3 regions of the Sphingomonas sp. PEI4 genome follow, and region 1 is predicted to be linked to each of the others. Evidence: riboswitches for the same ligand, from Rfam matches in the RefSeq annotation. Region 1 holds a riboswitch; each other region holds the start of a gene.
The links. Region 1 has a riboswitch for cobalamin ahead of cobW (cobalamin biosynthesis protein CobW). Riboswitches for the same ligand answer to the same signal wherever they lie in the genome.
Positions count from the first base shown of each region.

Region 2: it holds a riboswitch for cobalamin, as region 1 does, so the genes downstream of both, AC1MLZ_RS01245 (DUF1636 domain-containing protein) here and cobW (cobalamin biosynthesis protein CobW) in region 1, are expected to answer to the same signal.
Region 3: it holds a riboswitch for cobalamin, as region 1 does, so the genes downstream of both, AC1MLZ_RS08255 (TonB-dependent receptor plug domain-containing protein) here and cobW (cobalamin biosynthesis protein CobW) in region 1, are expected to answer to the same signal.

Region 1 covers NZ_CM155258.1:459,278-462,533, reverse strand. The annotation lists gene cobN (cobaltochelatase subunit CobN) at 1-62, opposite strand, end outside; gene cobW (cobalamin biosynthesis protein CobW) at 69-1,106, opposite strand; cobalamin riboswitch at 1,215-1,428, opposite strand; gene AC1MLZ_RS01990 (HoxN/HupN/NixA family nickel/cobalt transporter) at 1,484-2,473, opposite strand; cobalamin riboswitch at 2,737-2,955, opposite strand; gene AC1MLZ_RS01985 (hypothetical protein) at 2,921-3,112, opposite strand; gene AC1MLZ_RS01980 (glycosyl hydrolase 2 galactose-binding domain-containing protein) at 3,185-3,256, shown strand, end outside.
Region 2 covers NZ_CM155258.1:279,927-283,182, forward strand. The annotation lists gene AC1MLZ_RS01235 (NAD(P)/FAD-dependent oxidoreductase) at 1-775, opposite strand, end outside; gene cobO (cob(I)yrinic acid a,c-diamide adenosyltransferase) at 830-1,435, shown strand; cobalamin riboswitch at 1,629-1,824, shown strand; gene AC1MLZ_RS01245 (DUF1636 domain-containing protein) at 1,997-2,404, shown strand; gene cobT (nicotinate-nucleotide--dimethylbenzimidazole phosphoribosyltransferase) at 2,401-3,256, shown strand, end outside.
Region 3 covers NZ_CM155258.1:1,804,884-1,808,139, forward strand. The annotation lists gene AC1MLZ_RS08250 (ABC transporter substrate-binding protein) at 1-30, opposite strand, end outside; gene AC1MLZ_RS08255 (TonB-dependent receptor plug domain-containing protein) at 27-1,925, opposite strand; cobalamin riboswitch at 2,041-2,255, opposite strand; gene AC1MLZ_RS08260 (TonB-dependent receptor) at 2,582-3,256, opposite strand, start outside.

The DNA of each region.
Region 1 (3,256 bases):
GCGAGGTCCTGAGGGACCGCGCTTTCCTCCAGCCCGTGGGTCTCGCGGAAGACGACGTGCATCGTGGCTCAGGCGTCCAGCGCGGCCTTGATGCGGGCCTCGTCGATGCGGTCGTGTTCGGCGATGACCACGAGTTGCGTGCGGCGGGGTTCGCCTGCGCGCCACGGACGGTCGTATTGCGTGCGGACGCGGGCGCCGACCGCCTGGACGAGCAGGCGCATCGGCTTGCCGGTGACCGCGGCGTATCCCTTCACGCGGAGGATGTCGGCGTTGCGGGCGAGTGCTTCGATCTTTGCGGTGAGGTCGGCGGGGTCGGCGATCTCGCCTAGTTCGACGACGACGCTGTCGAAATCGTCATGCTCGTGATCGTCCTCGCCGTCGTGGTGCGACGGGCGGGCGGCGATGTCGTCTTCGGCGGAGGCGTTGAGACCCAGGATTATGCGGGGATCAATCACGCCATCGGTTAGCTCGATCACGGCGAGCGGGCGGGCGGATTCGGCGGCGATCACCGCGCGCGCTTTGGCTACGCCTTCGGGACCGGCGAGATCTACCTTGGTCAACAGCACGAGATCGGCGCAGGCTAGCTGGTCCTCGAACACCTCCGACAACGGCGTCTCGTGATCGATGCTCGGGTCGGCGGCGCGCTGGGCGTCGAGCGCGGCCACATCGGGGGCAAAGCGACCGGCGGCGACCGCCTCGGCATCGGCGAGCGCGATGACGCCGTCGACGGTGACGCGCGATCGGATCGCGGGCCAGTCGAACGCCTTGAGCAGCGGTTTTGGCAGTGCGAGGCCGGACGTCTCGATCAGGATGTGATCCGGCCGCGGGTCGAGCGCGAGCAGCGCCTCGACGGTCGGGATGAAGTCGTCCGCCACCGTGCAGCAGATGCAGCCGTTCGCCAGTTCGATCACGTTCTCGGCCGGGCAATCGGGGATCGCGCAGCCTTTGAGGATATCGCCGTCGATGCCGAGCGTGCCGAATTCGTTGACGACGACGGCGAGGCGGCGGCCGTTCGCGTTGCGGATCAGGTGGCTGATCAGCGTGGTCTTGCCGGCACCAAGGAAGCCGGTGACGATGGTGACGGGGACCTTTGAAAGATCGGACATTATGAAACTCCTCGACGTCTGAAAGCACACGCACGCACAGCCTTGCAGCCGTACATGTTCGTCGCTCAAACGGAGTACCGTGCCGTGACCACCCCCTGGATCAAAGCAAGAGCGACCGTTGCGCTGGCAGGTCTCCTGGCTCGCGGGTCGAAGCTTCTCGCACACCTTCCCAGGCCTAAGGCCCAGTGGCTGCCCCGAAGGGCGCGTGCGTGTCGCTCACCGCTTACAGTTGCAGGGACAGCCGCGGCATTGGAGGAGCGAACCCCTTCCGCACCGCATTCCCATTCAAGCCCCGAAGGGCACCAGCGCGATCAACGAGGTTCGGTCGAACCAACCCTCACGAACGCGAACTAACGGACTTTGCGTTACGCCGCCAGCTATCCGTGCACGACCTCGATCTCGTCGAAGCGTTTCCAGCGGTAGATCGCGAAGCTCAGCACCCAGCACAGCACGAACAGGCCGATGATCGCGAAGCCGAGACCGTTGAAATTCTCGCCGAGTGCCGTCGCGACGTCCCAGATCCCGCCTGACAAACCGAGCTTCGCGCCGAGCAGCGCGAGCGTCTCGATCCCGCCGATCGCGATAGCGACGATGGCGGAGATCAGCGTGATGGTGATGTTGTAATAGAGTTTGCGGATCGGCTTCACGAACGCCCATTCGTACGCGCCGAGCATGACGACGCCGTCCGCCGTGTCGACCAGCGCCATGCCGGTCGCGAACAGAACCGGGAGCACCAACACCGTGCCGATCGAGAGACCGTCGGCGGCCTGGCTTGCGGAAAGACCGAGGATAGCGACCTCCGTGGCAGTGTCGAACCCGAGACCGAACAGGAAGCCGAGCGGGGCCATGTGCCAGCTTCGCGTGACGAGGCGGAACATCGGCCGGAACAGCCGCGCGAGCAGTCCCCGGTTGCCGAGCAGGAGGTCGAGGTCCTCCTCGACATAGGTCCCGCCGCCGCGAACGTGGCCGAAGGTGCGCCAGACCGAGCGCAGGATGATGAGGTTCATCGCCGCGATCGTGAACAGGAACACGGCGGAGATGACGGTGGCGACCACGCCGCCGACCTGTTTGAACGCCTCGAACTGCGACAGCGCGCTGGCGGTGAGCGCGATCGCGACGGCCGCGATCAGTACGATGCCCGAATGGCCGATCGCGAACCAGAAACCGACCGCGATCGGGCGCTGGCCGTCCTGCATGAGCTTGCGCGTGACATTGTCGATCGCGGCGATGTGGTCCGCATCGACCGCGTGGCGCAGGCCGAGGCCCCAGGCGAGCAGCGCCGTGCCCAGCATCAGCGGTTGCGCGTGGAACAGCGAGAAGGCCCAGGCCCATGCGGCGATGTTGGCGGCGATCAGGCCTGCGAACATCCAGCCGATCCGCCTGCGGGTGGCGGTCCGCGTCGGTCTGCCAGCCTGCCTGTCGGCCAGTCTGTCGGCCCGTCTATCGATCGTCGACGTCGTCATGCAGAACTCCCCGGCGTCCGACGAGGACGGGGGCCTGCCGCGAACGGCCGGGACACGTGAAGACCGGACGCCACGAGCGGCCGACGCGCGTCGCCGTGCGGCCCCTGCCGCGCGTGTCGTCGCTCAGACGGCGTTCACCGTGCCTCGGCCACCCCCTGGACCGGGACAAGAGCGACCAGACGCCGGCAGGTCTCCTGGCTCACGGGTCAAAGCTCCACGCCACGCCTTCCCAGGCTCTACGGCCCAGTGGCTGCCCTCCAGTCGAAGGGCCCGTGCGTTTCGCTCGCCGCTTACAGTTGCAGGGACAGCCGCGGCATTGGCGGGGCGAACCCCACCGCACCGCATTCCCAATCAAGCCCCGAAGGGCACCGACGCGATCATGCAGGCGGCGTTGATCCGCCACCTGCCCGGTTGGGTATCCTGCTTTCGCAACGCTGCCAATACGCGCATCGGCAAAGCATGGTCGGCGGCGCCCCTATCGATCGCAAACAATTCGTAATTCAATTTGGCTTTTTCGCGGCGCCGCGTCATGTTGATCGCCAATCGCGGAGCATCGTCAGATTCCGCACGGGAGGATGATCAATGGGCAAGCGGGTGTTCGCGGGCACGATTTCCATGTTGGCCCTATGCTGCGCGACCGCCGCGTCGGCCCAGACCTATGGGCCGTTCAACGTGGCGGCGCCTGCT
Region 2 (3,256 bases), 180 kb from region 1:
CGAGATAGTCGCCGGTGCTGAGGTGGAGGCCGCGAAGTTGTCGGGCGCCTGCCTCCTCGACGATGTCGAGGCCGTCGACGCGGGTCGAGAAGCGGTATTCGCCGCCGAGCGCCTCGATCGTCGCGCGCATGCTCTCGACCATCGTAACGAGTCGGAAGGTGCCGATATGCGGGTGCGCTTCGGTCAGGATTTCGGGCGGCGCGCCGGCCTTCACGAACTCGGTCAGGACCTTGCGGCCGAGGTGGCGCGGGTCCTTGATCTGGCTCCAGAGCTTGCCGTCGGAGAAGGTGCCGGCGCCGCCCTCGCCGAACTGGACGTTGGATTCGGGGTTGAGGACGCTTTTGCGCCAGAGCCCCCAGGTGTCCTTGGTGCGTTCGCGGACGACTTTGCCGCGGTCTAGGATGATCGGGCGGAACCCCATCTGCGCTAGGATCAGGCCCGCGAACAACCCGCACGGGCCCGCGCCGACGACGACCGGGCGGGGGCCGGTATAGCTCGCGCCGCCCTTGGTGACGAAACGATACCCCGTGTCAGGCGTGCGCTGGACGTGGCGATCCTTGCGGAAGCGCGTGAGGACGGTGTCCTCGTTCTTCAGCGTGACGTCGACCGAGTAGACGAGCTGGATGTCCATCTTGTCACGCGCATCGTGCGCCCGCCTGGCGATGGTGTAGCGGATCAGGTCGCGCGGGGTGACGCGCAGGCGATCGCGGATCGCGGCGGGGAGCGCTTCGTCGGCGTGGTTGAGCGGCAGCTTGAGGTCGGTGATGCGGAGCATGGTGGACGCTCTAGCGCCACACGTCGCAATCCGCCATCGGGAGGACGAGAGGACATGATCATGCGGACCGACGACGAGCAGAATGCCAAGAGCGCCAAGCGCAAAGAGGTTCAGGACCGGATCGTCGCGAGCAAGACGATCGAGAAGGGCCTGATCATCGTCCACACCGGCAAGGGCAAGGGCAAGTCGACCGCCGCGTTCGGCATGGCGGTGCGGATGATCGGGCATGGGCGCAAGGTCGGCGTTGTGCAGTTCGTGAAGGGCGCGATGGCGACCGGCGAGAAGGCGGTATTCGACGCGTTCCCAGACCTGTGCGAGTTCAAGCCGATGGGCGAGGGGTTTACCTGGGACACGCAGGATCGCGCGCGCGACATCGCGGTGGCGCGTGAGGCATGGGACGAGGTGAAGCGGATGATTGCCGATCCGTCCTATGCGATGGTTGTGGCGGACGAACTGAACATCGTGTTGCGGTATGAGTATCTACCGGTGGACGAGGTGCTGGCGGTGTTGGCGGGGAAGCCTGAGATGACGCACGTCGTGGCGACCGGGCGGAATGCGCCGGATGCGCTGATCGAGGTGGCGGATCTGGTGACCGAGATGACGCAGGTGAAGCATCCGTTCCGGTCGGGGGTAAAGGCGCAGGCTGGGGTCGAGTTCTGACGTAACTCAGCAACTTAACGGAACGCTACAATCAATGTCCGTCATCCTGACGAAAGTCAGGACCCAGGGTAACGGATGGCGACTTTCGTGGCTCTGGGTCCCGACTTTCGTTAGGATGACGGGCGGGTGCGAAGACCGCTCGCGGGGTTCTGACTCCCATAGCGGCGCCTTGCATGACCTTCTCCCCCCGCGTATCGCTCTACGTGCGACAGGTTTTCCCAAGGCGGCAACGCTTAGGGAAATGAAAATGGGAACGGGAAACACCCGGCTGCCCCTGCAACTGTACGCGGCGAGCCATCGTGCCTCATGCCATTGGGATACTCCCGAGAAGGCTGCGCGGACGGCGTTGACCCGCGAGCCAGGAGACCTGCCCGTCGCGGTCGTCTTTCGTCCGGCCAGGGTGCGCCGAACGGACGGGTAATACCCCGAGCGACGACATCGCTTCGCGTCACGCGGAGGCAGGGGGCATGTGCCTTCAGCCTGCCGCGCGGTGCGGGTCCGACTGTCCGAAGGGGTTCCGATGCCAAGTTCACGTCATGTTGCTATCGTCCGGGAACGGACATGCTGAAGCCAGTCGAAGACGGCGTTGCGGTGGTCGCGTGCAATACGTGCCGCCATTCCACCGATGCGCGCGACGACGGTGAAGGCGTGCGCGGCGGCGCGCGGCTCGTCAGCGCATTGAAGGCGGTGCAAGCGAGCGATCCGGCCTATGCCGACGTTGCGGTGCAGGAGATGCCGTGCCTGTTCGCATGCCAGGATTTCTGCACGATCCACCTGCGCGCACCCGCAAAGGTCGGCTACGTTCTCGGGAGGTTCGAGCCGACCGAGGACGCCGCGCGTGCAATCCTCGATTACGCACGGCTGTACGGCGAAAGCGCGTTCGGGCAGGTGCCGTTCAAGCAATGGCCGCAGGGAGTGAAAGGGCATTTCATCACCCGCACGCCGCCCGCCGGGTTCGTCGTCGAATGACCTGTTTCCCAACCTCCGGGGCATTCCTGGCGTCCTTGCGTGCCCTGCCTCAACCGGATGAAACGGCTCGATCCGCGGCGGTGGCGCGTCAGGGGCAACTGACCAAGCCGCCGGGCTCGCTCGGGCGGTTGGAGGAGATCGCGGTCTTCATGGCCGGCTGGCAGGGCCATGAACGCCCGCGCCTCGATCGCGGCAGGGTGGTGGTCTTTGCCGGTAATCACGGCGTCGTCGATCGCGGCGTCAGCGCATTTCCAGCTTCGGTCACTGCGCAGATGGTGGCAAATTTCGAGCATGGCGGCGCGGCAATCAATGCTCTGTCGCGCGCGGCGGGGCTCGATCTCAAAGTCGTTTCGCTCGATCTCGATCGGCCGACCGCCGATTTTGCGATGGCCGCTGCGATGTCGGAGGGCGACTGCCTCGCCGCGATCAACGCGGGCGCGGCAGCCGTTGCGGACGCGCCGGATCTGATCGTCCTCGGCGAAATGGGGATCGGCAACTCGACCTCGGCCGCGGCGCTGTGCCTTGCAAGCTTCGATGGATCGGCACGCGACTGGGTCGGGCCCGGTACCGGCGTTGACGACGACGGCATGGCGCGCAAGATCGCGACGGTGGAGGCCGGGCTGGCGCTACACCGGGACGCGCTGACCACGCCGTTTGAGACGCTGCGCAGGCTTGGTGGTCGAGAGATTGCCGCGATCGCAGGAGCGGTCCTCGCGGCCCGGATCGCGGGCGTTCCCGTCATGCTCGATGGCTTCATATGTTGCGCCGCGGTCGCGCCGATCGCGGCGGCATGCCCGGACATCCTCGCGCATTGTCTTGCCGGCCACGTATCTGCCGAGCCGGGTCATGCGC
Region 3 (3,256 bases), 1.3 Mb from region 1:
GAGCGCGATAAGGATCGCCGCGCGCTTCACTTCAGGCGCAACCGCACGCCGCCATAGGCCGCACGGCCGTAATTGCCGTAGCCCGCGATCGTCTCGTACCGTGCGTCGGTCAGGTTATCGACCCGCCCATAAACCACGAACCGCTCGCCGATCGGCAGTTCCGCACGCACGCCAGCCAGCGCATAGCCGTCGAGACGCGTGGTGTTGCCGACGTCGTCGAAGCTGTCGCCAACCATCGTCACGGTGCCGCCGACCGACAGGCCGAACGCGAACCGGTAATCGGCGTCGACGCTCGCGGTCTGCTTGGGACGCCGTGCAAGAGCATTGCCGAAATTGTCCCCGACCGAGCGATTCTCGGTATCGATATAGCTGTAGTTGGCGGTCAGCGTCAGCGCGTCGACCGGGCGCAGCGCGAGCGTGAATTCGACGCCGTCCACTTCGGCACGTGCGACGTTGTCGTAGACGCCGAACGGGCGGTTGGCGCAGATCGAACCCGGTGTCGTCAGCTCGGCCGGGCTGCAATCGCGGAAGTCGATCTGGTTGCGCGTGCGGCGATTGAAATAGGTCACGCCAACGCGGCCACGATTGCCGAGGAACGCCTGCTCGACACCGACGTCGAAGTTGCGCGCGGTTTCCGGATCGAGGTCGCGGTTCCCGTAGTCCGAGAAGAGCTGGTACAAGGTCGGCGCCTTGAAGCCCTCGCCGTAGCTCGCGCGGATCGTCGTGCCGGTCCGCAACGCCAGCGCAGCGTTCGCACCGAATGTCGTGTGGCTGCCGAAATCGTCGTGATCGTCGTTGCGGATGCCGCCGGTGATCGTGAGGATGTCGAGCGGCTTGACGATCAACTGGCCGTATACGCTGGTGATGCCGGTATCGGCGAAGGTGAAGCCGTCGTTGAAGCGGCTGTTTTCGCGCTCGACGCCCGCGACGACGCGGACCTGGTCGAGCGGGCGGAAGTCGCCTTGGTATTCATAGCGTTCGCTGCGGCCGCGACCGATGAATGACGGATCATTGCCGAAGCTCGGATCATAGTTGTCGCGGTTGATGTCGGCGATCGTGAACGCCACGCGATTGTTGAACCGACCATCGGCAAAGTTCGCATGCAAGCCGGCATAACCGTATGCCTCGCGCGTCTTCGAATATTCGGGGGTGTCGGCGAACACGTAATCCGGTGCCGGGAAGCCGTCGATCTCGACCTTGCTGTCCGCGAAATAGCCGCGCAGGTCGAGGCCGATCCCCGGCGCGAACTCGACCCCCACTCGCCCGGTCGCACCATATTGGCGATAGCCGTCGCGCTCGGTGCCGCTGGCCGCCGACGAGATACCGTCGGTGCGCAAATATCCGCCGGTCAGCGATCCCGACACCGGACCCGATTTGCCCGAGACGCCCGCGCTCGCGAACACGCTGTCGGCATAGCCATATTCGGCGTTGGCGCGGGCTTGCACGCCTTCGGCCGGCGCGGCGGTGATGATATTGACGACCCCGCCGATCGCCTGGCTGCCCCAGGGCACCGAGTTCGGCCCGCGCAGAATCTCGATCCGCTCGACCGAGCTCGACAGGAGGTTTCCGAAGTTGAAGCCGCCGCCGGTCGACGAGGGATCGTTGACGCGCACGCCGTCGATCACCACCAGCGTCTGGTCCGCCTCGGCGCCGCGGATGCGGACGCTGGTCAGCGCGCCGACCGTGCCGTTGCGCGTCACCGTCACGCCGGGCGTGGTCGCGAGCAGGTCGGATACGACGGTGGTCTGCCGACGCTCGATCTCGGCGCGGTCGATCACGGTCACCGCTTGCCCGATCTCGCTCAGCGGTTGCGCGGCGCGAGTCGCGGTGACGACGACTTCGGGGGCGTCGGAGTCGGGAATGTCCTGCGCATAGGCCGGCAACGCGATCGTTGCGGCGCTCAGGAGGAAGAAGAATTTCGTCATGGGGCACGTCCTGGCAGAACCGCCCGCGACCATTCGCGGGAACGGCAGACGTCTCTCGCTCGAGGAAACCCGGCTGGACCGGAGCACTCGTCCGCGCCGGACACCCGCCCGCGCAGTGGATCGACCGTGAGAGGCAGGTCTCCTGGCTTCCGGGTCGCCGCGCCCACCCCGCCTTCCCAGGTCAAAACCCAGTGGCATATCGGGGTGGCCGCTATCCGGTCACAGTTGCGGGTACAGCGCCGGCTTTGCGGATGGGGTCATGACGACCGGCCCGCGCACCGACTTCCCTTTTTGATCCCGTCGCCGGGAACCCTTCACGAGCGTGCCACTAGTCGCGTGTCCTGCACGGGTCAACGTGGGGACTTATCCTCCCCCGCAAGAGGGAGGTCGCGCCGCTGGGGTAGGCCGGCTGACTAGCCATCGTGCCACCCCGGCGGAGGCCGGGGCTCAAGTGGGGAACGGCAATAACGGAGCGCGGTGCCTCGTTATCTCCACCTTTCCAATTGGGCCCCGGCATTCGCCGGGGTGGTGGTTCTCACGGAACGGCAGCGCCCGCCCAGATTGTTCTCCCGCGAAGGCGGGAGCCCAGACTGGGTCCCCGCCTTCGCGGGGAAACACGCTGTCTTCGTTTCCCAGGCGGGGCAGCGGATTGAATATCAGCGCCCCCCGTAGCGCAGCCCCACCCAGATCGTCCGCGGCGTAGCGCGCTCGACGATGTTCGCCCCGCTGATTCCAGCCTCGACCCGCTCGTCGAACAGGTTCTCCCCGCGCACTTCAGCGACCAGCGAGCGCATGATCGGCAACGCCGCATACGCATCCAGCGTCGTTGCGGCCCCAAGCACACGCGTGTTCTGGTCGTCGTCATACTGCCGCCCGATATGCCGCACCGTCAGCGACACCGCCGCCGCATCGCGCCGCCAGTCGACCGTCCCCGACACCTGATCGCGCGGCGTCTGCGCCGGCCGCAAGCCATCGAGCGCGGCCGTGATCCCCGATCCCTCGACCTTCGAATTGGTGTGCGACCACGACGCCTGCACGCCGAACGGTCCCGGTCGGTACGATGCATCCAGCTCGAACCCATGCGCGCGGATCGCGTCGAGGTTCTGGCGGACGCGGTAGGTTGCGACACCCGGCAACATCTGCGGCGGGTTGGTCGTCGTTACGTTGGCGATCGCGTCTTTCAGCCGGTTATAAAAATACGTCGCAGCGATACTCACCCCCGGCGCCGGCGTCAGCGTCACCCCGCCCTCGACCCCGGTCAGCCGCTCCGGCGATAGGAGCGCGTTCGCCGCGGTCGCGTCGTTGCCGACACGGAACGGCCGGTACAGTTC